Regions from separate parts of the Streptomyces sp. NPDC004435 genome, predicted to be linked through region 2. Evidence: riboswitches for the same ligand, from Rfam matches in the RefSeq annotation. Region 2 holds a riboswitch; the other holds the start of a gene.
What was found. A riboswitch is a leader RNA that binds a small molecule or an ion and turns the genes downstream of it on or off. The one in region 2 is predicted to bind S-adenosylmethionine.
Positions count from the first base shown of each region.

Region 1: another riboswitch for S-adenosylmethionine. It lies ahead of ACFYT9_RS10795 (aminotransferase class V-fold PLP-dependent enzyme); the one in region 2 lies ahead of thrC (threonine synthase).

Region 1 is NZ_JBIAMB010000005.1:146,679-161,372, reverse strand. It holds gene ACFYT9_RS10815 (c-type cytochrome) at 1-354, shown strand, start outside; gene ACFYT9_RS10810 (Rieske 2Fe-2S domain-containing protein) at 351-1,403, shown strand; gene ACFYT9_RS10805 (cytochrome bc complex cytochrome b subunit) at 1,400-3,025, shown strand; gene trpD (anthranilate phosphoribosyltransferase) at 3,154-4,218, shown strand; SAM riboswitch class IV at 4,307-4,423, shown strand; gene ACFYT9_RS10795 (aminotransferase class V-fold PLP-dependent enzyme) at 4,631-6,034, shown strand; partial or broken gene ACFYT9_RS10790 (glycerate kinase) at 5,995-7,238, opposite strand; gene ACFYT9_RS10785 (SLC13 family permease) at 7,193-8,623, opposite strand; gene ACFYT9_RS10780 (response regulator transcription factor) at 8,865-9,524, opposite strand; gene ACFYT9_RS10775 (sensor histidine kinase) at 9,551-10,903, opposite strand; gene ACFYT9_RS10770 (small hydrophilic protein) at 10,963-11,283, opposite strand; gene ACFYT9_RS10765 (Lrp/AsnC family transcriptional regulator) at 11,515-11,796, opposite strand; gene ACFYT9_RS10760 (rhomboid family intramembrane serine protease) at 11,793-12,527, opposite strand; gene ACFYT9_RS10755 (hypothetical protein) at 12,689-12,931, shown strand; gene ACFYT9_RS10750 (NYN domain-containing protein) at 12,966-14,330, shown strand; gene ACFYT9_RS10745 (NlpC/P60 family protein) at 14,596-14,694, shown strand, end outside.
Region 2 is NZ_JBIAMB010000022.1:108,758-123,451, forward strand. It holds gene ACFYT9_RS32090 (extracellular solute-binding protein) at 1-1,190, shown strand, start outside; gene ACFYT9_RS32095 (DUF3263 domain-containing protein) at 1,203-1,565, shown strand; gene otsB (trehalose-phosphatase) at 1,641-2,489, shown strand; gene ACFYT9_RS32105 (NAD(P)-dependent oxidoreductase) at 2,602-3,495, opposite strand; gene ACFYT9_RS32110 (winged helix-turn-helix transcriptional regulator) at 3,591-3,947, shown strand; gene ACFYT9_RS32115 (trehalose-6-phosphate synthase) at 4,139-5,587, opposite strand; gene ACFYT9_RS32120 (hypothetical protein) at 5,671-7,608, opposite strand; gene ACFYT9_RS32125 (glucosyl-3-phosphoglycerate synthase) at 7,647-8,588, opposite strand; SAM riboswitch class I at 8,710-8,852, shown strand; gene thrC (threonine synthase) at 8,837-10,156, shown strand; gene ACFYT9_RS32135 (MoaD/ThiS family protein) at 10,174-10,452, shown strand; gene ACFYT9_RS32140 (cold-shock protein) at 10,877-11,080, shown strand; gene groL (chaperonin GroEL) at 11,393-13,015, shown strand; gene ACFYT9_RS32150 (deoxyxylulose-5-phosphate synthase) at 13,133-13,465, opposite strand; gene ACFYT9_RS32155 (FG-GAP-like repeat-containing protein) at 13,696-14,694, shown strand, end outside.

The sequences.
Region 1 (14,694 bases), on a different contig from region 2:
ACCAACTGCGCGCAGTGCCACGCCTTCACCGGTGAGGGCGGCGCCCTGACCCACGGCAAGTACGCCCCGAGCCTCGACGGCGTCAGCCCGAAGCATCTCTACGAGGCCATGCAGACCGGCCCGCAGAACATGCCTTCCTTCCCGGACACGACCATGCCGGAGAAGGAGAAGAAGGACATCATCGCGTACGTCCAGGCCGTCAACGGCGACAAGACCGTCAGCCCGGGCGGCCTCTCGCTCGGTGGCCTCGGCCCCGTCTCCGAGGGCCTGTTCGCCTGGGTCTTCGGTCTGGGCGCACTGATCGCAGTTGCCATCTGGGTCGCGGCCCACACCGCTAAGGCCAAGAAGTCATGAGTAGCCAAGAGATTCCAGAAGAGAACCTGCCGGCAGGGCAGGACACCGCGCACGGCGCGGTGAAGGTCGCGGACAACCCGTTCGTCGACCCGGGCCTTCCGCCCCACAAGCCGCGCATCCAGGACATCGACGAGCGGGCCGCCCGCCGGTCCGAGCGCGCCGTCGCCTTCATGTTCGTGCTGTCGATGCTGGCCACCGTCGGCTTCATCGCCTCGTACGTGATCTTCCCGGTCGACAAGAACGTGTACATCTGGCCCTTCGGCCACGTGTCCGCGCTCAACTTCGCGCTGGGCTGGACGCTCGGTCTCGCCCTCTTCTTCATCGGCGCGGGAGCGGTCCACTGGGCCCGCACCCTGATGTCCGACGTCGAGGTCGCGGACGAGCGCCACCCGATGGAGGCGTCGCCCGAGGTCAAGGCGAAGGTCATGGCGGACTTCGCGGCCGGCGCCGCCGAGTCCGGCATGGGCCGCCGCAAGCTCATCCGCAACACCCTGTTCGGCGCGCTGGCCATGGTGCCGCTCTCCGGCATCGTGCTGCTGCGTGACATGGGCCCGCTGCCCGAGCGGAAGCTCCGCACCACGCTGTGGGCCAAGGGCAAGCTGCTCATCAACATGAACACGCACGAGCCGCTGCGTCCCGAGGACGTGGCCGTCGGCTCGCTGACCTTCGCGATGCCCGAGGGCCTCTCCGAGCACGACCACCACTTCCAGGTGGAGATCGCCAAGGCCGCCCTGATGATCGTCCGGATCCAGCCGGAGGACATCAAGGACAAGCGCGAGCTCGAGTGGTCGCACGAGGGCATCGTCGCCTTCTCGAAGATCTGCACCCACGTCGGCTGCCCGATCTCGCTGTACGAGCAGCAGACCCACCACGTGCTCTGCCCGTGCCACCAGTCCACCTTCGACCTGTCCGACGGCGCGCGAGTCATCTTCGGCCCGGCCGGTCACGCGCTCCCGCAGCTGCGGATCGGCGTGAACGACGAGGGCTTCCTCGAAGCGCACGGCGACTTCGACGAGCCCGTCGGTCCCTCTTTCTGGGAGCGCGGATGAGCACTGTGACCAACACGGAGAAGAAGGCGCCCGCCGGTGAGCGGATCGCCGACTGGGCCGACGGTCGCCTGGGGATCTACACGCTGGCCAAGGCCAACATGCGGAAGATCTTCCCGGACCACTGGTCCTTCATGCTGGGCGAGATCTGCCTCTACAGCTTCCTCATCATCATCCTGACGGGCGTCTACCTGACGCTGTTCTTCCACCCGTCGATGAACGAGGTGGAGTACGCCGGACCATACGTCCCGCTCCAGGGACAGCTGATGTCCGAGGCGTTCAACTCGACCATGCACATCTCGTTCGAGGTGCGCGGTGGTCTGCTCATCCGGCAGATCCACCACTGGGCGGCGCTGATCTTCCTCGCCGGCATGTTCGTGCACATGATGCGCGTCTTCTTCACGGGCGCCTTCCGCAAGCCGCGTGAGATCAACTGGCTGTTCGGCTTCCTGCTGTTCTTCCTGGGCATGTTCACCGGCTTCACCGGTTACTCGCTCCCGGACGACCTGCTCTCCGGCACCGGTGTCCGCTTCATGCAGGGCGCGATCCTGTCGGTGCCGATCGTCGGCACCTACCTGTCGATGTTCCTCTTCGGCGGCGAGTTCCCCGGCGGCGACTTCGTGGCCCGGTTCTACTCGGCGCACGTGCTGCTGCTCCCCGGCATCATGCTGGGCCTGGTGGTCGCGCACCTGATCCTGGTGTTCGTCCACAAGCACACGCACTTCGAGGGCCCCGGCCGGACGAACAAGAACGTCGTCGGCATGCCGCTGCTCCCCGTGTACATGGCCAAGGCCGGAGGCTTCTTCTTCCTGGTCTTCGGCGTGATCACGGTCATCGCGGCGATCGCCTCGATCAACCCGATCTGGGCCCTCGGCCCGTACCGCCCGGACCAGGTGTCCACCGGCGCCCAGCCCGACTGGTACATGGGCTTCGCCGAGGGTCTGATCCGTGTCATGCCGGGCTGGGAGATCAACCTCTGGGGCCACACGCTCGTCCTGGGCGTGTTCATCCCGCTGGTGATCTTCCCGCTGGTCCTCGCGGCGATCGCGGTCTACCCGTTCATCGAGTCCTGGATCACCGGCGACAAGCGCGAGCACCACATCGCGCAGCGCCCGCGCAACGCTCCGACGCGCACCGCCTTCGGTGTCGCCTGGATCACCGCGTACATGATCATGCTCGTGGGTGGTGGAAACGACCTCTGGGCGACCCACTTCCACCTGTCGATCAACTCGATCACCTGGTTCGTGCGGATCTTCTTCTTCGTCGGCCCGGTCATCGCGTTCATCGTCACCAAGCGGATCTGCCTCGGCCTCCAGCGCCGGGACAAGGACAAGGTGCTGCACGGGCGCGAGTCCGGCATCATCAAGCGCCTGCCGCACGGTGAGTTCGTCGAGATCCACGAGCCGCTCAGCCAGGGCGAGCTGTACAAGCTCACCGCGCACGAGCAGTACCAGCCCGCCGAGCTGCCGCCGGCCGTCGACGAGAACGGCGTGGAGCGGAAGATCGGCGCGGTCGAGAAGCTCCGGGTCAAGCTCAACAAGGGCTACTACGGCGACGACAACCAGATCGCCAAGCCCACGCTCGACGAGTACAAGGAGATCCAGAGCGGCCACGGCCACCACTGAGACCTCCTGACCTCCTGAGCAGGTCGCCACGGCGAGAGCCCCGTCCATTCGATGGACGGGGCTCTTTGCCGTACCCGTGGATCGATAGGCTGGACCCCGTATCCGACGCACGATCATCAGGAGCTGCCATGAGCGCTGTGACCCCCGCTGGAGGACCGACCACGGCGGGCCGCTCCTGGCCCGTCCTCCTGAACGGCCTCCTGGAGGGGAAGGACCTCTCCGCCGACGACACCGCCTGGGCGATGGACCTCATCATGAGCGGCGAGGCGACCGACGCCCAGATCGCCGGCTTCATGGTGGCGCTCCGGGCCAAGGGCGAGACCGTCGAGGAGATCAGCGGACTCGTCCGGACCATGTACGCGCACGCCAACACCATCGAGGTGGCGGGACCGGCCGTCGACATCGTCGGCACCGGCGGCGACGGCGCCAAGACCGTCAACATCTCCACGATGGCCTCCATCGTCGTCGCCGGCACCGGCACCAAGGTCGTCAAGCACGGCAACCGGGCCGCGTCCTCCGCCTCCGGCTCCTCCGACGTCCTGGAGAAGCTCGGCATCAACCTCGGCCTCACCCCGCAGCGGGTCGCCGAGGTCGCCGAGGAAGCCGGCATCACCATCTGCTTCGCGGTGCGCTTCCACCCCTCGCTGCGGCACGTCGCCGCCGCCCGCGGCCAGCTCGGCATCCGCACCACCTTCAACGTGCTCGGCCCGCTCACCAACCCGGCCCGGGTCAAGGCCCAGGCCGTCGGCGTCGCCGACCCCCGGATGGCGCCGATCGTCGCCGGCGTCTTCGCCGAGCGCGGCAACTCGGCGCTGGTCTTCCGCGGCGACGACGGCCTCGACGAGCTGACCATCACCGGCACCTCCCGGGTCTGGGTGGTCCGGGACGGCTCGGTGCGCGAGGAGGTCTTCGACCCGAAGGACGTCGGCCTCGACTACGCGCCCCTGGAGGCCCTGCGCGGCGCCGACGCCTCGTACAACGCCGACGTCGCCCGCCGCCTCCTCGCCGGCGAGACCGGGCCGGTACGGGACGCGGTGCTGCTCAACGCGGCGGCGGCGCTCACCGCGCTGGAGCCCGGCGAGGGCACCCTCGCGGAGCAGCTGCGGGCCGGCATGGCACGGGCCGCCGAGTCCATCGACTCTGGCGCCGCCCGCACGGCCCTCGACCGCTGGATCACCGCCAGCAACGCGTGACGGCCCCGCCGCGCGGTCCGCGAGACACCCGTTCCGAAATACGGACGGGGTTGCGCGGACCGCGAGCGGTGGCATACGTTCGGCAACAGGTCATGAGCGACAGCCCTCAAGCCCCGGCTGGCTGTCCGGCAACCCTCCGTCCGTGGCGGGGTGCCCCGGGTGAAGACCAGGCCGTGGACAGCAAGGTCCTCGGCAAGCGCGGACCCCTGCGCCATCCCTGGGGTCCTGGTCCTCGAGGGAGCGGTCTCGTGAGCAAGCGAATGCGTTAGGGCCTCCGGCCCCTTCCTCCCACCTCCGCACGGCACCCTTCTCGCCGCGCGTCGAGGTCAACACCCGTACACGGCGGGCGTCCTGGCGACGCCGCCCGCGGGTCCTTCACGCCACTCGCCTTGTCCTGCCGGGAGATACCGCCATGTCCGCACGCCCGAACGCCGCCGTCACCACCTCCGACGTCACCGCCGCCGACTCCGCCGACGCCTGCTGCACCGCCCCGCTGGCCGTCCTCGGCCGCGACGTCACCGTCCCGCTCGTCACCGGCGGCGAGGTGACCTACGCGGCCCTCGACTACGCCGCCAGCGCCCCCGCCCTCCAGCGGGTCTGGGACGACGTCGCCGCCTACGCCCCGTACTACGGCAGCGTCCACCGCGGCGCCGGCTACCTCTCCCAGCTCTCCACCGACCTCTTCGAGCAGAGCCGCGTCACCGTCGCCGAGTTCCTCGACTGCCGCGAGGACGACCAGGTCGTCTTCACCCGCTCCACCACCGACTCGCTCAACCTCCTCGCCCAGGTGGTCCCCGCCGACTGCCAGGTCTTCGTCTTCGAGACCGAGCACCACGCCTCCCTGCTGCCCTGGCGCGACGCCCAGGTCACCTACCTCAACGCCCCCCGCACGCCCGGGCAGGCCGTCGAGACCCTGGAGCGCGCCCTCGCCGACCGGGACCCTTACGGTCCCGCCCTCGTCTGCGTCACCGGCGCGTCCAACGTGACCGGCGAGCTGTGGCCGGTCCGCGAACTGGCCGCCGCCGCCCACGCGCACGGCGCCCGGATCGTCCTCGACGCCGCCCAGCTCGCCCCGCACCACCCGGTCTCCGTGCGCGAACTGGACGTGGACTGGGTCGCCTTCTCCGGGCACAAGCTCTACGCGCCCTTCGGCTCCGGCGTCCTCGCCGGACGTGCCGACTGGCTCCGGGCCGCCGAGCCGTACCTGGCCGGCGGCGGCGCCTCCCGCACCGTGGCCCGCCGCGCCGACGGCGGCGTGGACGTCGAGTGGCACACCACCGCGGCCCGCCACGAGGCCGGCTCCCCGAACGTCATCGGCGTCTACTCCATCGCCTCCGCCTGCAAGGCGCTGACCGAGGCCGGCTTCGACACCCTGGTCGCCCGCGAGCGGCACCTCATCGACACCGTCCGCTCCGGCCTCGCCGAGGTCCCCGAGGTCCGCGTTCTCTCCCTCTTCGGCGACGACGCCCCCCGGGTCGGCGTCATCTCCTTCGTCGTCGACGGCTGGAACAGCTCCCACTTCGCCGCCGCCCTCTCCGCCGAGTACGGCATCGGCGTCCGCGACGGCCTCTTCTGCGCCCACCCGCTCGTCCGCACCCTGCTCGGCTCCGACGCCCAGGACCCGGGCGAGTGCGGCGCCCCGGAGCCGGCCGCCCCCGGCGAGCGGTCCCTCAACGCGATCCGCGTCAGCTTCGGCGCCGGCACGCCGGACGAGCACGTCGAGCGGTTCGTCGGCGCCGTGAAGGAGCTCGTCCGCGACGGCGCCCAGTGGAAGTACCGCACCGAGGACGGCCGCTGCGTGCCCGACCGCGGCTGAGCGCCGGGGTTCAGGCCGCGAGCCGGGTGCCGACCAGCACCATCCGCAGCGCCCGCTCGGCCGCGTCCGCCAGGAACTCGCCGCCCCGGTCGAGTGCTTCGGGCAGCGCCACCGGCGCGGGCAGGATCGAACCGTAGGCGTCGACCCCGACCGCCCGCACCTCGTGGGCGCCCTGCCCGAGCGTCCCGGCCAGCGCCAGGACCGGCACCCCGTGGGCCTTGGCCCGGCGCGCCACCTCGGCCGGGACCTTGCCCCGCACGGTCTGCCCGTCCAGCGCGCCCTCCGCGGTGATCACCAGATCGGCGCGGGCCAGCCGGGCGTCCAGGTCGACGTGGTCGAGCAGCACCTCGAAGCGGGGGAGCAGCCGGGCGCCGAGCGCGGCGAGTCCGGCGCCGAGCCCGCCCGAGGCCCCGGACCCCGGGGCCGTGGCGAGTCCGGCGGGCGCGCCGAGGTCCCGTACGAGCAGGGCGGCCCAGCGGTCCAGGGCCGCCGCCAGCTCCTCGACCCGCTCCGGACCCGCGCCCTTCTGCGGGCCGAAGACCCGGGCCACGCCCCGCTCGCCGCAGAGCACGTTGTACGGATTGCAGGCCACGAGCAGTTCGGTGCCGGCCAGCCGCGGGTCGAGCCCGGCCGGGTCGATCCGGTCCAGCCGGGTCAACGCGGCACCCCCGGAGGGGAGTTCGACTCCCTCGGAGTCCAGGAGCCGGGCGCCGAGGGCCTGGAGCGCACCCGCTCCGCCGTCCGAGGTGCCGGAGTCGCCACAGCCGACGAGGATGCGGCGGGCGCCGGCGTCCAGTGCCGCCCGGACCAGTTCGCCCACCCCGTAGGTGGTGGTGGACCCCGGGTCGCGGCGGTCGGCCGGCACCAGGGACAGGCCCGCGACGGCCGCCATCTCGACCACCGCGGAGGAGTGGTCGAGAAGCGCGAAGTGGGTGCGGACCGGGGCGCCGACGGGGCCGGTCGCGATCCGGGGCAGCAGCCTGCCCCCGGTCGCGGCCGCCAGCGCCCGCGCGGTGCCCTCGCCGCCGTCGACCAGCGGGATCAGGTCGACGACGGCGTCCGGGCGGACCCGGCGCAACCCCTCGGCGATGGCCTCGGCGGCCTCGGGGGCGGAGAGGGACTCCTTGAAACCGCTGGGGGCGACGGCGATGTGAAGGCTCACGGCTGGGACTCCAGAAGGACGGGCACGCCGAGCAGCGGCCAGACGAACAGGGCGAAGAGCAGCACCAGGACGGCGCTGAGCGGGGCGAGCACGGCGGAGAGCCGCAGCAGGTCGCGCGGGGTGAAGGTGGGGACGCCGTCCGGGGGTTCGGCGAAGAGGGCGACCGGCTTCGCGGAGGCCGGCAGCGTGTGGCAGAAGCCCGCCGCGGCGGTGGAGGCGAGCGCCGCGGCCACCGGGTCGACCCCGGCGCCGACCGCCGCGGCCACGACCAGCGGCACCAGGACCGAGGAGCGGGCCGAGCGGGACTGGAGCACCAGATGGGCGGCGGTGCTCACGACGACGACCACGGTGAGGAAGGCCCACGGGGGGACCCCGCCCGGCATCCCGCCGACCAGCCAGCCGGCCGCGCCGGAGTCGACCAGGGCGACGCCCATCGCGGTGGTCGCCGCCATGAAGAGCAGCATCGGCCAGGGCACCGACCGCAGCCCGTCCTTCATCCGGACGGTGCCGAGCGCGGGGGAGGAGGCCACCACCGCGCCGATCAGCGCGACGACGGCGGGCGAGACCCCGTGCAGCGGTTCGGCGCACCACAGCACGACGACCGTGCACAGCAGCAGCAGGCAGCGCTGCTCGGGCGGGGAGAGCGGGCCCGACACCGGGGTGGCGGAGTGCTCCTGGAGCGCGCCGAGGGTGATCCGTACGGGGCCGCGCCGGTCCTCGCGCCGGGTGGAGGTGAGCAGCACCGCCTCCGCCGCGAGATGGGAGGAGACCACCGCGAGCGGCAGGCCGAGGACCAGCCAGCGGGCGAAGCCGATGGACTCGCCGGTCTGCTCCAGGAGCACCCCGACGGTGATGAGGTGGGCGCCGGCGCCGATCAGGGTGGCGACGGCCGACAGCAGGATGACGGTGGGGAAGAGCAGGGCCAGCATCACCACGAGCCGGCGCCGCTCGGCGAGGGAGCGGGCGAGGGCGAGGAAGACCGGCAGGGCCAGCGCGGCCCGCCCCGAGGTCGCGGGGACGGCGAAGGCGGTGACGACCAGTGCGGCGGTGGTGAGGTGGACCAGCTGGCGCACGGACCGGGCCCCGGTGACGAGGAAGGCGGCCGCGCGGCCCGCGAGCCCGGTCCGGGTCACCGCGGCCGCGAGGACGAAGGCGCAGATCAGCAGCCAGACGGTGGCGTCACCGAGGGTGGCGAAGAGGGTGTCGGCGCTGAGCACCCCGGTGACGGTCAGGGCGAGCCCGGCGCCCAGCGCGATGTAGGTGTCGTCGACGGGGGCGGCGATCCAGGCGCAGGTCGCGAGGGCGAACACGGCCAGGGTCAGCCGGGCCTCGCCGCCCAGGCCGGGGGCGGTGCCGGGGACGGCGAGCACCGCGCAGGCGCTGAGCGCGAGGCAGAGCCACACCGTCTGTCGGAGGGAGAGGTTCACGTGATCCACCCTCGGGGCGGCCGGTGAGCCCTCGATGAGCCCTCCATGAAGGAAGGTTCACGCACCCGGTCACGCACCCCGGCGCACGCGGCCACGCCTTCCGGCCGGGTCAGGTCACGCACCCCGGCACACGCGCCGCCACGCCCTCCGGCCGGGTCCGGTCACGCACCCGGCACGCGCGGCCACGCACCCCGGCACCCCCGTCGGCACGTGCCCCGCCACACGTCCCCGGCCGGGAGCGTCACGGCATCCGGTACCCCATCCCCCGGACCGTCTCGAGCCGCTGCGCGCCCAGCTTCTTCCGCAGCGCGCGGACGTAGACGTCCACGATGTTGGAGCCGGGGTCGAAGTCGTACCCCCACACGTGGGAGAGGATCTGCTCCCGGGAGAGCACCTGCCCCGGGTGGCGCAGGAAGAGTTCCAGGAGCACGAACTCACGGGCGGTCAGGTCCACCGTCCGGTCTCCGGAGCGGGCCCGCCGGGTGCGCAGGTCCAGGCCGAGGTCGCCGCTGCGGAGCACGGTCACCTCGGGGGCGCGGGCGGCGGTCCGCAGCCGCAGCCGGATCCGGGCCAACAGCTCCTCGAAGCGGAAGGGCTTGGTCATCCAGTCGTCGGCGCCGCCCTCCAGGCCGGCCACGGTGTCCCGGACCGAGTCACGGGCGGTCAGGACGAGGACGGGCAGGGTCACCCGGGCCTCGCGCAGCTCCCGCAGGACGGTGAAGCCGTCCCGGCCGGGCAGCCCGATGTCCAGCACCATCAGGTCGAAGCCTCCGGTGAGCGCCCAGGCGAGCGCGGTGTCGCCGTCGGCGGCGACGGAGGTGGTGAAGCCGTTCGCGCGGAGGCCCTTCTCCACGAAGGAGGCGATGCGCTCCTCGTCCTCGGCGATCAGGACGCGGTTCATGGTCTCTCCTCTGACAGACCGAGGATTCACTCCTCGAAGACAAGTACGAAAGTGGCGCCGCCGCCCTCGGTCGGCCGCAGCTCGACGGAGCCGCCCCGGTGCCCCTCGGCGATCGCCCGGACGATGGCCAGCCCGAGCCCGGCGCCGCTGGTGCGTGCCCCGCGCCGGGCGGTGCCCCGCCGGAACCGCTCGAAGATCACGGCGGCGTCCGCCTCCTGCACGCCCGGGCCCCGGTCCGCCACGTACAGCTCGATCCGCCCGCCCCCGGTCCGCGAGCCGATCGCGATCCGCGTGCCCGGCACGGTGTGCTGGACCGCGTTCTGCGCCAGCTGCACCATCGCCTGGGTGATCCGCTGGGCGTCGAGCGACGCCTCCCGGTCGGCCACCCCGTCGAGCACCCAGTCGCGGTCGCCCAGCGTCCGGGCCTTCACGAAGACGTCGGCGGTCAGCTCGGCCAGCTGCACCGGCTCGGTCCGCACGAAGTCGGGCCGTTCGGCCTTGGCGAGCAGCAGCAGGTCCTCCACGATCCGGCTCATCCGGTCCAGCTCGTCGGTGACGAGGCGGACGGTCTCGGCCCGCTCGGCCGGGTCGTCGCCCATCAGCTCCAGATGGCCGCGGACGATGGTGATCGGGGTCCGCAGCTCGTGCCCGGCGTCGTCCACGAACTGCCGCTGGCCCGCGAAGGCCCGCTCCAGCCGGTCGAGCATCGCGTTGAAGGTCTCGGCGAGCGCGGCGATGTCGTCCTTGCCCTGCACCGGGATCCGCTGGGTGAGGTCCCGCTCGGTCAGCTCCGCGGCGGTCGTCCGCACCACCCGTACGGGGGCGAGGATGCGGCCCGCGACCACCCAGCCGATGCCGGTGGTCAGCAGCAGCGCCACCCCGGATATGGCGAGCAGGATGCGGAACGCCTCGTCGGCGATGGCCTGCTGCCGGTCGGCGTGGAAGGCGACGACGAAGGCCGACGGCGGACCGCCGGTCTCGATCGGCACCTTCGCCCACCGCACCTCGCCCTGCTTCCGCTCGATGCGGCCCGAGGGCTCGGGGGCGGCGGCGATGGCGTCGAGCGCGGGACGGTCGAGGTGGAGCGGGAGGGCGCTCGGTATCTCACGGGACTGCCGCACGACCATCGGGCCGGGTCCGCCGGTGCCGACCAGGCCGAGGAGTTCCTCGTCCGGGTCGGAGTACTGGCGGTGGAGGAAGACCCGCAGCAGCGCCTCGGGATCGGTGAAGCTCCGGCCGGTCTCCGGGTCGACGCCCTGGGTCACGAAGGTGGCGAACTCCCCGGTCTCCTGGGTGAGCAGCTGGTTGATGCGGTGGTCGGCGTCCCGCAGCAGCAGGGTGCGGGTGACCACGGCGACCGCGGCCAGCGCGACCGCCATGACGAGCAGCAGCCACAGCAGGATGCGGACGCGGGCGGAGAGACGGTGTTCGGTGCGCTTCACTCGTGATCGTCATCGTCGTCGTCGCCCGTGGTGGAGGGTCCGGGCACGACGGAGTCGGAGGGCGGCGGCGTCGAGCCGGCCGACGAGGCCGACGGCGACGGCGACGACGGCGTCGGTGGGGAGGTGGGGGCCGTCGGCGCGGTGCCGGTGGGCGGCGGCGTGGCGGACCCGCTGGGGGGCGGCGTGGTGGAGAGGTGCACGGCGGGCGGGACCCGCGGCGCCGCCGGTTCGTCGGTCAGCGCGTAGCTGGTCGCGGCGATGCCGAGCGGGACGGCGACCACGGCGACGAGTCCGGCCATGCGGTGGGTGAAGGACATGGCGCCAGGGTGGGGCGGGAAGGCGCGCCCCTGGATGAAGCCCGGATGAGGATTCCTTCATCCGGGCGTCGCGGCGGCACGTCGTCCTGGATCAGGACTCCAGGCCGATGGCGAAGGCCGCCTCCAGGGGTGAAGGACATGGCGCCAGGGTGGGGCGGGAAGGCGCGCCCCTGGATGAAGCCCGGATGAGGATTCCTTCATCCGGGCGTCGCGGCGGCACGTCGTCCTGGATCAGGACTCCAGGCCGATGGCGAAGGCCGCCTCCAGGTCGTGCTGCGAGTAGGTGCGGAAGGCGACGTGCGTGTCGGTGCCCTCGACGCCCGGGATCTTGCTGATCCGGCCGGGGATGACCTCGGCCAGGTCGTCGTGGCGCGGCACCCGGACCATCGCGATGAGGTCGTACGTACCGGTCACCGAGAAGACCTCGCTGACGTTCTCGAGCGCGGCGATCGACTCCGCGATCTCGGGGATGCGGTCCACGCTGGTCTTGATGAGGACGATCGCGGTGATCACGGCTGGCTGTCTCCCTCGGTCGCCGCTGCTGGGGTTTTCACTCTATCCCCACCCCGGAAGCGCACCCATGCGTAGAGGAAGCCGGCCGCGAAGCCCACGACGTGGGCCAGATAGGCGACCCCCGGGCCCGCGCCCGCCGCCCGCGCGGCCAGCCACTGGAGCGTGAACCAGAAGACGAGCACCGCCCAGGCCGGGAAGCGCAGCGGCAGGAAGAAGAGGAAGGGGAAGAGGCTGGTCACCCGGGAGCGGGGGAAGAGGAAGAGGAAGGCCCCGAGCACCGCGGAGATCGCCCCCGAGGCCCCGACCAGCGTCTGCTCGCTGTCGGCGTGCGCGATCGCGTAGCCCGACAGGGCGATGTAGCCGGTGCCCAGGTAGAAGAGGGCGAACTCGACGTGCCCCATCCGTTCCTCGGCCATCGCCCCGAAGACCCAGAGGAAGAGCATGTTGCCGAGCAGGTGGAGCCAGCCGCCGTGCACGAAGAGGGCGGTGAAGGGGGTGAGGAGCGCGCCCGGGTCCCCCCGCGTCAGCTCGGCCGGCACCACGCCCCACCGCCGGAAGTACGCGCTCTGCGCCGCGAGCACCTCGTCCCCGGTCCCGTGCGCCGGGTTGAGTCCGGAGACCGGGCTGACAATGAAGAGGAGGCAGCAGGCGGCGATCAGCCCGTAGGTCACCGCGGGGCCGGTACGGACGCCCCGGTACGCGCCCAGGGCCGTGGCTCGCCAGTCGATCATGGACAGATCATGGCCCAGAAGGGACGAAGTGGACAGAGCGCCTCGCCGGGCCGGGCGCCCTCCGGTGAGGCCGTAGGGTTACGGGATCGAGCACCGCAGTCCGACGGCGCACCGCGGCTCCCGCACCTGGTTCCACCACGACAGGAAGAAGGACGGCAACGATGACGACGGTTCCCCTGCCGACCGCCGAGACCCGCTGGCGCTGCACCCTCTGCGGCAATCTGACCCGCTTCGACGTGACGCGCTCCTCCAAGGTCGTGGAGTACGTCCATCTGGACCTGGCCGGTGAGCCCAAGGTCGAGGAGCGCGAGGTGCTCAGTGAGACCATCGAGTCGGTCCGCTGCCGCTGGTGCAACGCGGTGGACCAGATCGAACTGGTGGACAAGCCGGGCGTCGAGTCCTGACGGACGGCGCCGACGACAGTAGGGGTGACGGATCGTGGAGCAGCCCGCGCACGGTGACGAACCGGCCGGCGCGGCAGGTGACGCTGCCGAGACGCTCGACCATCCCCTGCCGGAGGGGGTACGGCGGCGGGTGATCGCGCTGGTCGCCGACGCCTTCGGCGGCCTCACCGTCGCCGAGCTGCCCGCCCCCCTGCGCCAGTACGCCCGCTTCACCGCCAGCCGGCGCGCCAAGTTCGCCGGCAACGCGATGGCCGCCGCCCTGGACGGCGACCCGCTCTTCCGGCAGCGGATCGGCGAACGGTTCAAGCAGGCCCAGCCGGAGCTGGCCGCGGCCGTCGAGACCGGTACCCCGCCCGCCGCCGCGGACCCCGTCGACGTGGCCGCCGCGGCGTACGTGCTCCGCCCCACGGGCTGGGCCAAGCTGGTGGCCGCCGCGGGCGAGGAGGTCCAGCGGGCCGACGCCGAACGCGCCGACGAGGCGGGCCGGCGCGAGGTCGAACGGCTGCGCGAGGAACTGGCCGCCGCCCGCGAGCGGACCCGGGGCGAGACCGAACAGCTCCGGCACGACATGGAGGCCGCCCGCAAGGAAGCCGAATCGCTTCACCGCAAGCTGCGCGGGGCCCAGAGCGACGTGAAGCGCGGCGAGGCGGCGCTGCGCCGGGCCCAGGCCGAGATCGAGGCCGCGCGCTCCGAGGCGGCGGCCCAGGTGTCCGCCGCCGAGAGCGAGTCACGGCGGCTCAAGGCCCGGCTCGGCGAGGTGGAGGCGGCTCTGGAGGCGAGCCGCCGCGCCGCCCGCGAGGGGCGCTCGGTGGAGGACATGCGGCTGCGGCTGCTCCTCGACACCGTGCTCGACGCGGCCCAGGGGCTGCGGCGCGAACTCGCCCTGCCGCCCGCGTCGATCCACCCGGCGGACACCGTGGACGCGGTGGAGCCGGGGCGGATGTCCCCGAAGGACATCGCCGCCCGCGCCCTGTCGGAGACGGATCCGGCGCTGCTGGACCAGCTGTTGGAGCTGCCGCAGGCCCATCTCGTCGTCGACGGCTACAACGTCACCAAGACCGGCTACCCGACGATGCCGCTGGAGAAGCAGCGGCTGCGGCTGCTGGGCGGGCTCTCTGCCCTCGCGGCCCGTTCGGGCGCCGAGGTCACCTGCGTCTTCGACGGGGCGGAGCTGGCCGCGCCGGTGCTCCTCGCGCCGCCGCGCGGGGTGCGGGTGCTCTTCTCCAAGCCCGGCGTGACGGCCGACGAGCTGATCCGCCAGCTGGTGAGGGCGGAGCCGCCGGGCCGGCCGGTCGTCGTGGTCTCCACCGACCGCGAGGTGGCGGACGGCGTCGCCAAGGCCGGTGCGCGTCCGGTGGCGTCGGCTCTGCTCCTCAAGCGCCTTTCGCGCCTCTCGTAACGACTCGCCCGGCTCGCAACTCTTGGGTTCTATGCCCGATTTCTGGAGGGCGCACCGTCAAGTGCCGGTCACGGCCCGTGTGATGCTGGTAAATAAAGTGGTGGGTGGGCGAGATTTTTGCCAGCGGGATTTGAACTGATCACAACTTGGTCACTAGGGTCGGGGCTCGAACCTTCGCGCGGTTGATCACCCATCAGGGCGATCCGTGGAGGAACCGCCTGCCCCTGACCGGCCGGCGGCTCTGAGGAAGAAGGAGCTCGCCTTCGTGGCGTCCCACCGTCGACCCAAGCAGCCGAGCCGCACCCGTGTGACCGTGCTCACCGCGACCGCGGCCGCCGCCGTCGCGTTCTCCGCCCAGACCGGT
Region 2 (14,694 bases):
TCGGCGGTGACGGCGGGGACGTGACCCTGCGCCTGGTCGCCGCCGACTACGACCTCACCGGCGGCAACACCACCAATAAGTACTGGGACGACCTCGTCGCCGCCTTCCAGGCCGGCCACCCGGGGATCAAGGTCCAGGTCCAGGTCGAGTCCTGGGACGACGTCGACCGCAAGGTCGCCGAGATGGTGAAGGCCGGCCAGGCCCCCGACGTCGCCCAGATCGGCGCCTACGCCGACTACGCCGCCGCCGGGCAGCTCTACTCCGCCGACGAACTCCTCACCATCCCGGTGCAGGCCAACTTCGTCCCGGCGCTCGCCGAGGCCGGCGAGAACGGCCGCACCCAGTACGGGCTGCCGTTCGTCGCCTCCACCCGCCCCCTCTTCTACAACGCCGAGCTCTTCGAGAAGGCCGGCATCGAGGCGCCCACCACCTGGGACGAGCTCGCCGAGGCCGCGAGGAAGCTCAAGGACGAGGGCGTCCGCACCCCCTTCGCGCTCCCCCTCGGCCCGGAGGAGGCCCAGGCCGAGTCCCTGATGTGGCTGCTGGCCGGCGAGGGCGGCTGGACCGACGAGTCCGACCGGTACGCCATCGACTCCGAGGCCAACACCAGGACCTTCACCTGGCTGAAGGACAAGCTCGTCGCCCCCGGCCTCACCGGCCCCATCGCCCCCGGCAAGCTCAACCGCAAGGCCGCCTTCGCCGCCTTCGCGCGCGGCGAGGTCGGCATGCTCAACGGCCACCCCTCGCTCGTCCAGGAGGCCGCCAAGCAGGGCGTCAAGGTCGGCCAGGCCCCGCTGCCCGGCGTCGACGGCCCGGCCAAGGCCACCATGGGCGTCGCCGACTGGATCATGGGCTTCAAGCAGAACGGCCACCGCAAGGAGATCGGCACCTTCCTCGACTTCGTCTTCAGCGACGAGAACGTGCTGAAGTTCGCCGGCGACAACGACCTGCTGCCCGTCACCGTCAGCGCCTCCGCCCGCATGGAGACCGGGAGCGAGCACGCGGGGCTGCGCGAGTTCCTGAAGGCGCTGCCCACCGCCCAGCTCCCGCCCGTCGGCAAGACCTCCTGGGCCAAGGTCAGCGAGACCATCAAGCAGGAGATCGGCAAGGCCGTCACGCCCGCCGGCCGCCCCGACGACGTCCTCACCTCCATCGCCCGCACCGCGACGACGGCGGAGGCGGCCGAGTAATAGGTTGACCGTATGAGCGAAGAGACGGCGGACGGCGGCGGTCCGGGCCACGATGCCGGTCCGGGCGACGACGGCGGCCTCCGCGGGGAGGACGCCGGTCCGGGCCACGACAGCAGCCTCGGCGCAGAGGGCGACGGTCCCGCCGGAGGCGGTGGCCTCGGCGAGCGGGAGCGGGCCGTGCTCGCCGTCGAGCGCCGCTCCTGGCCCGGCCCCGGCGCCAAGGAGCGGGCCGTCCGCGAGGGCCTCGGCCTCTCGCCGACCCGCTACTACCAGCTCCTCAACGCCCTCCTCGACGACCCGCGCGCCCTCGCCCACGACCCCGTCACGGTCAACCGGCTGCGCCGGGTCCGCGAGGAGAAGCGGCGGAGGCGGTGAACCCGGCGGAGCCCGCTTCCACGGGTGAGTCCGGCCACGCTGACGGGCGCCGCCCGCGTCGGTAGGGTCGGCGGTATGGTCAGCAGCCTTCCGCACCCGGCCACACCCACCGGCCGCGACGGCCTGGACGCGCTCCTCGCGCGCCCCTCAGAGGCCGTCGTCGCCCTCGACTTCGACGGGACGCTCGCCGAGATCGTCCCCGACCCCGAGCAGGCCCGCGCCCACCCGGGCGCCGTCCCCGCGCTCGCCGCGCTCGCCCCGCACGTCGCCGCCGTCGTCATCGTGACCGGCCGCCCCGCCGGGGTCGCCGTCCGCCACGGCGGCCTCGCCGGTGTGCCCGGCCTCGGCCGGCTCACCGTCCTCGGCCACTACGGCGCCGAGCGCTGGGACGCCGCCACCGGCACCGTCACCGCCGCCGCCCCGCACCCCGGGGTCGCCTCGGTCCGGGCCGAACTCCCCGGCTTCCTCGACCGGCACGGCGCCTGGCCCGGCGTCTGGATCGAGGAGAAGGGGCGCGCGGTCGCCGTCCACACCCGCAGGGCCCGGGACCCGCAGGGCGCCTTCGAGGCCCTGAAGGGCCCGCTGGGCGACCTGGCCGCCGCACACGGCCTGGTCCTGGAGCCCGGCAGACTGGTCCTGGAACTGCGTCCCCCCGGCATGGACAAGGGGGTCGCGCTGGCGGAGTTCGTACGGGAGCGGGGCGCCGGGTCCGTGCTCTACGCGGGCGACGACCTGGGCGACCTGCCGGCCTTCGCCGCCGTGGAGAAGCTGCGCGGCGAGGGGCTGCCCGGCCTGCTGGTCTGCTCCGGCTCCTCCGAGGTCCCGGAACTCGCCGAGCGCGCCGACCTCGCGGTGAACGGCCCGGCGGGCGTGGTCGCCCTCCTCGCGGGGCTGGCCGAGGCGGTAGCGGTACGAGAGGACTGAACCCCCGCCGCACGGCCACCTCCCGCGCGCGGTGCCCGGGAGGACCCGGGCGGCCCCTCTCGTGCCCGCTCGGGGCGGATCGCTTTCGGATCGCTTTCGGATCGCTTGCGGGTCACTTGAGGAGCAGGTCCACCGTGCCCGTCAGGTCCTCCTTGCCGGTGCTCGTGGCGAGGAGGCGGCGCATCAGGTCGAACTGGGGGCGGATCAGCTCCGGGCTGACGCCCTGTTCCTCGGCGGTGGTCAGCAGGGTCTTCGCGCCGGCCACCTGCATCGCCAGGTTGGAGACCACGTCCGTGGTGAAATCGCCGCTCACCAGCTGGTGGGCCGTCTGCCCGACCGACGGGTCGACCATCGCCTTGATCCAGTCGCCGAGCAGCGGGGCGAACGCCACCGGGTCGATGTTCTCCCGCCGGATCAGGGCGAAGGCGTGCGTGGCCCCGGCGAACATCCCGTACATGGCGCTGAGCAGGGCCACGTCGTGCAGGGCCGCGAAGCCCGCGTCCTCGCCGACGTAGGTGGTGCCCACGGGCACCGCGAGGGTCGCCCGGTGCAGGTCGAACAGCTGCCGCGAGCCGCTGTAGAAGACGTAGCCGCCGGCCTCCGGGACCCCGACCATCGGCGGGACGGCCATGATGCCGCCGTCCAGGTAGCGCGCGCCGCGCTCCTCGGCCCACGCGGCGCGGGCCCGGGCCTCGGCGGGGGTGCCGGTGGTCAGGTTCACCAGGTCCTTGCCGGTCAGGTCGACGCCGTCCAGGGCGGTGCCCACCGAGGCGTCGTCGAGGAGACAGGCGATGACGAGGGTGCTCGCCGCCACCGCCTCGGCCGCGCTGTCCGCGACCTTCGCGCCCTCGGGGGCCAGCGCCTCCGCGCGGCCGGGGGTGCGGTTCCAGACGGTGAGCGGGTGCCCGGCGGCGAGCCAGGTGCGGGCGAGGGCGGTGCCCATCGCGCCGAGGCCGAGGAGGGTGACGGGGGTCTTCTGCGCGTTCGTCGAGGTCGTCGTGTTCATGGGTCCAGCCTGCGACCGGGCCGTTGAGCGCTCAAGTACCCACTTCGGAGTGGGTGGTTACCCTGAAGTGAGCGAGCAGGTCAGGAGGGTGAGGGATGGCGACGCCGAACCGGCCGGAGGCCGACGGGGAACACGTCTGCGGCATCGACACCGCGATGGCGGTGATCGGCGGCAAGTGGAAGGTGCTCATCCTCTGGGCCCTCCACGAGGGCACGGAGCGGCGCTTCGGCGAGCTGCGCCGGATGGTGCCGGGCATCACGGAGAAGGTCCTCGCCTCGCACCTGAGGGAGATGGAGGCGGACGGGATCGTCCGCCGCGTCTCCTACGAGGAGGTTCCGCCGCGCGTCGAGTACGCCCTCACCAAGGACGGCCTGCGCCTCAACGACGCCCTGGAACCGCTCGCGGCCTGGGGCCGCGAGCGGGGCGAGCGCGCCGCCGCCGACCGGCCCTAGGGCGTGTTTCGAAAGTCCCGCCTGCCCCGCGACGCCTGGCACGCACTCCCCCAGAGGGGGCACCCCCAGCCGCGTTGTCGGGGTCGTCCGAGTACGCCCGGTACGAGGACGACCCTCCGCCTTGCGATCGCACGCACCAGACGCCGCGGGGCCCGCCCTCCGGGCGGACGGCGCTACTTTCGAAACACGCCCTAGTCCGCCGGCTCCCGCAGGGCCGCGAGTTGGTCGAGGAACCAGCGCTGCGGGGGGAGGGCGGTGGCGGCGGCGGCCAGGCGCTTGGTGCGCTCGGACCGCTCGTCCGCCGGCATGCTCAGGGCCGTGTGGAGGGCCTCGGCGGTCGCCGAGACGTCGAAGGGGTCGACGGTGAGGGCGTCCTGGCCCAGCTCCCGGTGGGCGCCCGCGCCGGTCGACAGGACGAGCGCGCAGCCCGCGTCGGAGACCACGGGTATCTCCTTCGCCACCAGGTTCATGCCGTCCCTGACCGGGTTCACCAGGGCCACGTCCGCGAGGCGGTAGGCGGCGAGGGAGCGGGTGAAGTCGTCCTCGACGGAGACCAGCACCGGCTGCCAGTCCGGCGTGCCGAACTCCTCGTTGATCTCCTGGGCCAGCGCCTCGACGGAGGCCGTGTACGCCCGGTACGTCTCCAGGTCCTGCCGGGAGGGGTAGGCGGAGGCCAGGTGGACGACCTCCTCGCGCCACTCCGGGTGCGTGACGAGGAGCTCCCGGTAGGCCAGCAGGCCGCGCAGGATGTTCTTGGACAGCTCGGTGCGGTCGACGCGGACGATGGTCTTCCGGCCGCCGACCTCCTCGCGGAGCCGGGCCAGCCGGTCGTCCACCTCGGGCCGGTGGGCGAGCGCGCGCAGGTCGTCGCCGTCGACCCCGAGCGCGTACACCTGGACCCGGGTGCGGCCCTTGCCGACGCCGTGGCGGCGCCACTCCACCCCGCGCCAGGGGTCGCCGCTCGGCCAGACACCCTGGGCCGTGCCCGTGGCGTCGTCCCGCTGGGAGCAGCAGCTGATGAAGGACGAGGCCCATGACCAGGTGTGGAAACCGAGCTCGTCGGCGCCGAGCATGCCCCAGAGCAGCTCCTCGACGATGTCGTCCGGCACCATCCGCAGGTATGCCGACGACACCCACGGCGTGTGCGTGAAGTGGCCGATCCGCAGGTCGGGGCGGAGCTCGCGGAGCATGCCGGGCACGAGCGCCAGGTGGTAGTCCTGCACCAGGACCGCCGCGCCCTCGGCGGCCTCGGCGGCCAGGGCCTCGGCGAAGGCGCGGTTGTAGGCGCGGTACGCCTCCCAGCGGCGCCGGAAGGCGGCGTCGAAGACGGGCTCGCGGGGGATGTCGTACAGGTGGTGGTGGAGGAACCACAGCACCGAGTTGGCGATGCCGTTGTACGCGTCGGCGTACACCTCGGGGTCGATGTCCAGCATCCGCACGCCGGGCTCGGCGACGCCGCGCCGGACGGCCTCGCGGTCGCCGTCGCCGAGTGCCGCGCACACCCAGAGGCTGTCCTCGGAGTCCACGGCGCTCAGGCCGGACACGAGGCCGCCGCCGCCCCTGCGGGAGGAGAGCGCGCCGTCGTCACCGAGCGTGTACGAGACGGGCCCTCGGTTGGATGCCACCAGTACCGAAACCATGTGGCGAACCTAGCCCGTCACGTAAACGCTCAAACGTACGTATACGGTCGGCGGTCGGCCGGATACGCACGGCCGCCGGCGTCCTAACGGATCCGCCGGCCGCGCATCGCCGCCTTCGCGACCAGGCCCGTCGCCGCGAGGACCACCGCGAGCGCGCCGAGCAGCCACAGCCGCTCGCCGCCCCCGCCGGTCTCGGCCATCGAGCCGCCGCCCCCGCCGGTCCCGCCCGCGCCGCCGCCGTGCCCCGGTCCGGGAGCCGGGGCGACGGCGGTGGTCACGGAGGGCGAGGGGGCCGGGTCGGTGGGTTCCGCGGTGGGCCGCTTCGAGGGTCCGGCCCCCGGGGCGGCCGGGTCCGTGTCCCCGGCCGGCGTCGGGGTGGAGGGGGCCGCATCCCCGGACGGGGTCGGCGTGGACCGGGGCGGGGTGGACGGGGAAGGGGTGGACGGGGTTGACGGAGACGCGGACGGGGTGGACGGTGCCGGGTCCGGGAGCTCCACCGCCCGGGTCACCGCGCACGCCGGATCCTCGCTGCCCTCGCCGCCCCCGCCGCAGTTCGAGCGCGGCGAGCGCACCGCGACCGCGGTGCGGAGCTTCCCGTCGCCGGTGGCCGGGTCCCTCACCTTCACCGAGTACGTCAGGGTCACCGTCCTCCCGGCCGGGAGGGCACCGGTCCAGCCGATCCGCGGCTTCCCGTACGCCACCTCGCCGAGGTCCGCCTTCGCGTCGCCCGCGTAGTCGGCGTCGTCGAGGGCGCCGGTCAGGTCGTCGGCGAAGGAGACCGCCGGGTGGTCGATCCCGCTGACGTTCTTCGCGGTGATCGTGTACGTGAGGGTGTCGCCCGGCTTCACCGTGCGCGGCTTCGCCGTCCCGGTGACCTCCAGGTCCGGCACCGGCACCGAGAAGGCGAGGCCGGCGGGCACGTAGGTGTCGCCGCTGGTGGAGAAGGTCAGCTCCGCCGAGGTGGCGCCCGCCGGGACGGCGCCCTCCGGGACGTCGAACCGCTTCGCGTCGAGGGAGAGGTTGTCGGTCAGGTCCGGGGAGACCGCGCCGTCGTCCTCACCGGCGAAGAAGTTGTCGGTGGAGCCCGTGCGGGCCCCGGTGACGCTCTTCCCGCCCACCAGGAACCTGTCGCCGGGCGTGTTCCGGTCGCCCTCGTACGCCGTCACGCCCGCCCGCGCCCTGCCCGGGGAGCGGTGGAAGCCGTCCACCGTGACCGTCGTCGCGGGGGAGGCCGGGCGCTGGATCACGTGCCCGCCGTGGACGTGGACGCTGCGCCGCTCCGGCGCCTCCGCCGGGTCGGGGCCGGGGAAGCGGTGGACGACGGTCAGGGACCAGCCGGCGACGCAGCCCTTCCCTGCGGGCGCCCACACCCCGCCCACGCCGACCTCCACCGGCGCGCCCGTCCCCGAGACGCCCGCGAAGGCGGCGGTCACGTCGGACTCGCCCGTGTAGTAGTGCGGCCCGCCGATGTCGGGCGGGTCCACGACCATGCTGTCGATCGCGACCGGCACGGCCGCCCTCGCGCCGACCGTGAGCCGCGGGGTCGTCGTCGCCGGGTCCCCGGGAGAGGGGTCCGCATCGGCGCCGGAGCTGTCGCAGCGCTTCAGCGGCGCCCCGCTCGGGCCCCGGTAGGTGCCGTCGTTGCCGCCCCAGTAGAGCCGGGCGTAGGCCACCTCGGCGCCCTCGGGGATCCGGACCCGGGCGGTGCTGGAGCCGTAGGCGTCGCCGCCGCCGTCGGTGTCGGACCGGCGCATCACGAAGGTGTCGGCGGTGTCGGAGCCCTCGCCCCTCGTGGCGGCGGCGCACCGGGCGGCCAGGTCGGCGGGGGCCACCGGGCAGACCGTGACGGTGTTGCCGATCGTGCTGAAGTCCCCGTACAGGGACTCCTGGTACCGCTGCCCGAAGGGTTCGACGACGTCCGCGGCGGCCGGTCCGGCCGCCGCCGCGAGCGGGCCCGCGGCGAGCAGGCCCGCCGCGAGCACCCGGGCCACGCGGGAGGGGTGAGATCGTACGAATCGCATAAAAGGGCAATGTATGCAAAGCGTACGATTCTGGGGTGTTACGCCACGCGGCGGTGCGCGTACTCCGTGATCTCGGCCATCGGCGGACGCTCCTCGGTGTCCACCGCGTACGTCCGCGGCTCGAAGCCCGACGCGCCCCGCTCGAACTGGGTCAGCCGGGGGCGGACGAGCTGGCCCCGGGAGAGCCGCAGCTGCGCCGTCCGGTAGATCGCCGCCGCCATCCGGCCCAGCGCCTGCCCGTCCTGATGCCGGTGCTTGCGCACCCCCACGTCCACCTGCGCCAGCGCGTCCAGGCCCACCGTGTGCAGCGCGTCCACCAGGAGCCCCAGCTCCACTCCGTAACCGACCGGGAAGGGCAGCCGTTCGAGCAGCGAGCGCCGCGCCGCGTACTCCCCGCCCAGCGGCTGGACGAAGCCGGCCAGCCGCGGCCAGTGCAGATTGAGCAGCGGGCGGGCCACCAGTTCGGTCACCCGGCCGCCCTGACCAGGGGTGTCACCGAAGGGGCGGTCGTACATGGCCTTGACGAGGTCCACCTCCGGGTCGGTGAGCAGCGGGCCCACGATCCCGGTGACGAAGTCGGCCGAGAAGTCCCGCAGGTCCGCGTCGACGAAGCACACCACGTCCCCGCTGGTCACCATGAGTGACCGCCACAGCACCTCGCCCTTGCCCGGGACCGCCGGGATCCGGGGGAGTATGTCGTCCCGCGCGACCACCCGTGCGCCGGCCGCCGCCGCGACCTCGGCGGTGCGGTCCGTGGAACCCGAGTCGATCACCATCAGCTCGTCCACCAGCGGCACCGCGTCGGTCATCAGCTCGCGCCGGATCACGCTGACGATGTCCCCGACGGTCGCCTCCTCGTTGAGCGCGGGCAGCACCACGCTGACCGACGTCCCCCGTTTGGCGGCGAGCACCCGCTCCAGCGGCCGGTCGGACACGGACCAGGACCGCCGGGTCAGCCAGCGCTCCACTTCTTCCAGCAACGTGATCTCCATCTCGCGGATCGGACGACCGTCTCCACCTTCGAAGCCTTCGGTTACAGTCTTGAACAACGCGGACGCCCGATGCATGTCGGGGTGCCACCCGCGTCTCACAATCGAATACCGCTCATCCAGAGGGGCAGAGGGATACGGCCCGTTGAAGCCCCGGCAACCCTCCAGTCGGTTTGTCTTGCGCCAGCGAGGCCCCCGGCTAGGGAAGGTGCCAAATCCGTCTCGTGGCGAAATGCGCCATGAGGAAGATGAGGAGAAAGGGCCTCCCCTCCATGTCTGTACAGACTGCCGCTCCCGCCACCACCGTCGACCTCGGTCCCGCGTCCGGGCTTTCCTGCCGGGAGTGCGGAGAGGTCTTCGCCCTCGGCCCGATCTTCGCCTGTGAGCTGTGTTTCGGCCCTCTCGAAGTGGCCTACGACCTCCCGGCGAGCGACCCCGAGGAACTGCGCAAGCGGATCGAGGCCGGCCCCGCGAACATCTGGCGGTACGCGCCCCTGCTGCCCGTCCCGGCCGACGTCGCCGAGAAGCCGAACCTGAACCCCGGCTGGACCCCGCTGATCAAGGCCGACAACCTCGCCCGCGAGCTCGGCGTCGCCCCCGGCAAGCTCTTCGTCAAGGACGACTCCGGCAACCCGACCCACTCCTTCAAGGACCGGGTCGTCGCGCAGGCCATCGAGGCCGCCCGCGCCTTCGGCTTCACCACCCTCTCCTGCTCCTCCACCGGCAACCTGGCCGGCGCCGTCGGCGCCGCCGCCGCCCGCGCCGGCTTCCGCTCCTGCGTCTTCATCCCGCACGACCTGGAGCAGGGCAAGGTCGTCATGGCCGGTGTCTACGGCGGTGACCTGGTCGCCATCGAGGGCAACTACGACGACGTCAACCGCTTCTGCTCGGAGCTCATCGGCGACCCGCTCGGCGAGGGCTGGGGCTTCGTCAACGTCAACCTCCGCCCGTACTACGGCGAGGGCTCCAAGACGCTCGCGTACGAGATCTGCGAGCAGCTCGGCTGGGTCATCCCGGACCAGCTCGTCATCCCGATCGCCTCCGGCTCCCAGCTCACCAAGATCGACAAGGGGCTCCAGGAGCTCATCAAGCTGGGCCTGGTCGAGGACAAGCCGTACAAGATCTTCGGCGCCCAGGCCGAGGGCTGCTCGCCGGTCTCCGCCGCCTTCAAGGCCGGGCACGACGTGGTCCGCCCGCAGAAGCCGAACACCATCGCCAAGTCCCTCGCGATCGGCAACCCGGCCGACGGCCCCTACGTCCTCGACATCGCCCGCCGCACCGGCGGCGCCGTGGAGGACGTGAACGACGAGCAGGTCGTGGACGCGATCAAGCTGCTCGCCCGGACCGAGGGCGTCTTCGCGGAGACCGCGGGCGGCGTGACCGTCGGCGTGACGCGCAAGCTCGTCGAGAACGGCGTCATCGACCCGAACCTCACCACCGTCGTCCTCAACACCGGCGACGGCCTCAAGACCCTGGACGCCGTGGCCGACAGCTCTCAGGCGACCGCCACCATCCGCCCGAGCCTGGACGCGTTCCGCGACGCGGGCCTGGCCCACTGAAAGGTCCCGAAGACACCATGGCCGTGAACGTCCGCATCCCCACCATCCTCCGCACCTACACCGGCGGGCAGTCCGAGGTCGCCGCCGAGGGCGCGACCCTCGCCGAGGTCATCGCCGACCTGGAGAAGAACCACACTGGCATCGCCGCCCGCGTCCTGGACGACCAGGGCAAGCTGCGCCGCTTCGTGAACGTCTACGTGAACGACGACGACGTCCGCTTCGAGCAGGGCCTGGAGACCGCCACCCCGGACGGCGCGGGCGTCTCGATCATCCCCGCGGTCGCCGGCGGCTGCTGATCTCCCCGGGCTCGACCCGAGCCCTGCCCGTCCTCACTGAATTGCCCCTTCCGCGAGAGAAAGCGGAGGGGGCAATTCTGCATGGTTGAGCGCGGTAGAGTTGGGGAAGTCCCCTCCGCCGCTCATGCCAGGCGCATATGAGCCCGGCCCGGGACCTGACAAGAATGCGACAACCGGCGGCCGGAAAGCGCGCACACTCTGCCCCTTATGTGCCTTTCGCCCGGCCCGACTTGCCCCGCAATTCAAGTATTTCTTCCGGATTCCCCTTTCCGCTCCGCCGAGAATTCCCGGTGGATTGCCCTGTTGCAGAGGGCAGTTGGACAGATACATTCAGCGGCGGTCGACGCGTTCCGGCGCAGGTTCTGACCCGGGTTCGTGAAGTGCGGATCCGCTCAAGGGCCAGTACGTAATAGGGGAGTTAGGCATGGCTCAGGGCACCGTCAAGTGGTTCAACGCGGAGAAGGGCTACGGCTTCATCGCGGTCGACGGTGGTGCGGATGTTTTCGTCCACTACAGCGCCATCCAGATGGATGGGTACCGCAGCCTCGAAGAGGGCCAGCGAGTCGAGTTCGAGATCTCGCAGGGTCAGAAGGGTCCGCAGGCGGACATGGTCAAGGTGACCGCCTGAGGCGCGGCGCGATCGGCCACCGACGTCTCGTCGTCGAGGGGCCCGCATCCCCCGGGGGATGCGGGCCCCTCACGCGTTCCCGGACACCTGCCGCCGACGGGTCTGATCCTTGAGAGTCGCTTGCACTCGCATGGGTCGAGTGCTAATCATTGGCGTTAGCACTCGGAAGGTGAGAGTGCTACGAGGACCGGGCATGACGAGGCCGCCGGCCGTGTGGGGCAAGGAACCACGCGGAGTGCGGAGGCCGTCCGTCGCGGGCGTCGGCGCGGTCCTGGAGCGTTATCCACCCCATGTCCGGGAGGACCACTTCACATGGCCAAGATCATCGCGTTCGACGAGGAGGCCCGGCGCGGTCTCGAGCGCGGCATGAACCAGCTCGCTGACGCCGTCAAGGTCACCCTCGGCCCCAAGGGTCGCAACGTCGTCCTCGAGAAGAAGTGGGGCGCCCCCACGATCACCAACGATGGTGTCTCCATCGCCAAGGAGATCGAGCTCGAGGACCCGTACGAGAAGATCGGCGCCGAGCTGGTCAAGGAAGTCGCCAAGAAGACGGACGACGTCGCCGGCGACGGTACGACCACCGCCACCGTCCTCGCCCAGGCGCTCGTCCGCGAGGGCCTCCGCAACGTCGCCGCCGGTGCCAACCCGATGGCCCTCAAGCGCGGCATCGAGAAGGCCGTCGAGGCCGTCTCCGGCGCCCTGCTCGACCAGGCGAAGGAGGTCGAGACGAAGGAGCAGATCGCCTCCACCGCCTCCATCTCCGCCGCCGACACCCAGATCGGCGAGCTCATCGCCGAGGCCATGGACAAGGTCGGCAAGGAAGGCGTCATCACCGTCGAGGAGTCGCAGACCTTCGGTCTGGAGCTCGAGCTCACCGAGGGCATGCGCTTCGACAAGGGCTACATCTCGGCGTACTTCGCGACCGACATGGAGCGCATGGAGGCCGCGCTCGAGGACCCGTACATCCTCATCGTCAACTCCAAGATCTCCTCCGTGAAGGACCTCCTCCCGCTCCTGGAGAAGGTCATGCAGTCGGGCAAGCCGCTGCTGATCATCGCCGAGGACGTCGAGGGCGAGGCCCTGTCGACGCTGGTCGTCAACAAGATCCGCGGCACCTTCCGCTCCGTCGCGGTCAAGGCCCCGGGCTTCGGCGACCGCCGCAAGGCCATGCTCCAGGACATCGCCATCCTCACCGGCGGCACGGTCATCTCCGAGGAGGTCGGCCTCAAGCTGGAGTCGGCCGGTCTCGACCTGCTGGGCCGCGCCCGCAAGGTCGTCATCACCAAGGACGAGACCACCATCGTCGACGGTGCCGGTGACAGCGAGCAGGTCGCGGGCCGCGTGAACCAGATCCGCGCCGAGATCGAGAACAGCGACTCCGACTACGACCGCGAGAAGCTCCAGGAGCGCCTCGCGAAGCTCGCCGGCGGCGTGGCGGTCATCAAGGCCGGTGCCGCGACCGAGGTCGAGCTCAAGGAGCGCAAGCACCGCATCGAGGACGCCGTGCGCAACGCCAAGGCGGCCGTCGAGGAGGGCATCGTCGCCGGCGGCGGCGTGGCCCTGCTCCAGGCCTCCAGCGTCTTCGAGAAGCTGGAGCTGGACGGCGACGAGGCCACCGGTGCCGCGATCGTCAAGCTCGCCCTGGAGGCCCCGATCAAGCAGATCGCGGTCAACGCCGGCCTCGAGGGCGGCGTCGTGGTCGAGAAGGTCCGCAACCTCACCCCGGGTCACGGCCTCAACGCCGCGACCGGCGAGTACGTCGACCTGGTCGCCGAGGGCATCATCGACCCGGCCAAGGTGACGCGCTCCGCGCTGCAGAACGCCGCGTCGATCGCCGCGCTCTTCCTCACCACCGAGGCCGTCATCGCCGACAAGCCGGAGAAGACCGCCGCGCCGGCCGGCGGCGGCATGCCGGGCGGTGACATGGACTTCTGATCCCGAAGGGATCAGCGGTTCATCGCGGCGCGCGAGCTGATCGCGAGCTGAAAGCGAACGCCGAGGGCGGCACTCCCCAGCAGGGGGGTGCCGCCCTCGGCGCGTTCTCCCGGACGCTCAGACCACGGGCCGTACGAGGACCTCGGCGAGCGGCTCCCCGGTCCGCCGGGCCAGCGCGACGCGCGCCTTCACCTCGGCGAGCGTCCGCGGCCGGTAGCCGGGCCCGCACCCCTGACAGCAGCTCGTGTGGAACCGCACCCCCGCGTGCAGCAGCACCGACAGCACCCGCCACCCCTCGGTGTCGTTCCGCCGAGGAGGCTGGAAGGCCGACCCCACGCCGGTCATCGGCTCCCCGCACCGCGGACACTTCCGCTCGGCACCGTGCTCCCGCCCCTGCTTGTACGAGGCCCGGCAGGGCAGACAGACGTACGAGGTCCTGTGGATGCGCATGGGGGCAGGGTAGGTGCCGGGGCCGGACCACGCCCGCGATTTCGGCTCCAGGGCCGGACGGGCCTCCTCCGCTTCCCGTCTAGATTCGGCCAGTTGTACGATCACGCCAGCCGGCAGGTGGGGGCATCGGGCCGGCGCCCGCGCGAGACGTCGGTGGCCGTCGTGCCACGGTCCCGCGTGCCCCCGCGTCGTCTGCCGCCACCGACGATCCGCACGAGGGGACCCCTTCTTTGTCCGTACGAAGAACCGTCGCGCTCGCCCTGAGCGCGACCCTGGCTCTCACCGGCCTCGCGGCCGTCACCGCCCCGGCCGCGACGGCGGCCGACACGGCACCGTACGAGGTGACGGTCCCGGCTCCGGCCGACCCCGAGGCGCCGGTCTACGGAAGGGTCGTGGGTGCCGGAACCGGCGTGCAGGTGTCCGGCCCCCGGCAGGTCCGCTGGCACGGCCTGAGCGGCGGCCGCATCGCCTACGCGCCGAGCTGCGAACCGGAGGAGTGGTACGGGTCCGGGGACGTGTTCGTCTGCCGCGACTCCTGGGGCGGTGCCGCCACCGTCCACGACTTCGCGACCGGACGGACCTCCGAGCTGTACAACGAATCCGGCGAGGCGTGGGTGCCGGTCGTCGCCGGCCGGCACCTGGTCCGGTCCCAGGTCGGCTCCGACGGCGTCACCCTGCTCCTCCTCGGCTACGGAGAGAACGCCCCCGCCGACCGCGAGGTGCTCCTGCCGGGTGCCTCGTCGGCACCGCGGGTCCTCGCCCAGGACGGCACGAGCGCGGTCCTCGGCTACGACGTCGGCGAGGACAGGGCCGTCGGACTGATGGACTTCGCCACCGGGACGGTCACCCCCCTGCCGTACCCCGCGGCACGGTCCGCCGCGCTCGACGCGCGGCGCGTCGTCCTCGGGGGCACGACGGAGGCCGTCGTCCTCTCCCGCACCGACCCGGCCGCCCCCGGCCGCGTCCTCGCGCTCCCGGAGCCCGTCACGGACGGCACGGCGCAGCTCGACCTCGTGGGCGAGTGGCTCATCGGCCGGGCGGCGCTCCCCGTGTCGGACGAGAACGTCCGGAACACCGAGCTGTACGCCGTACCGCTGGCCGGCGGTGTCGCCCGTGACCTCGGCATCACCCTCCAGGGAGAGGAGCCGGCCGAGCGCGGGACGGACGGCGCGGTGTACGTGGTGGGCACGCCGGACGCAGGAGCGATCGGCGTGCAGCGCATCGCCCCC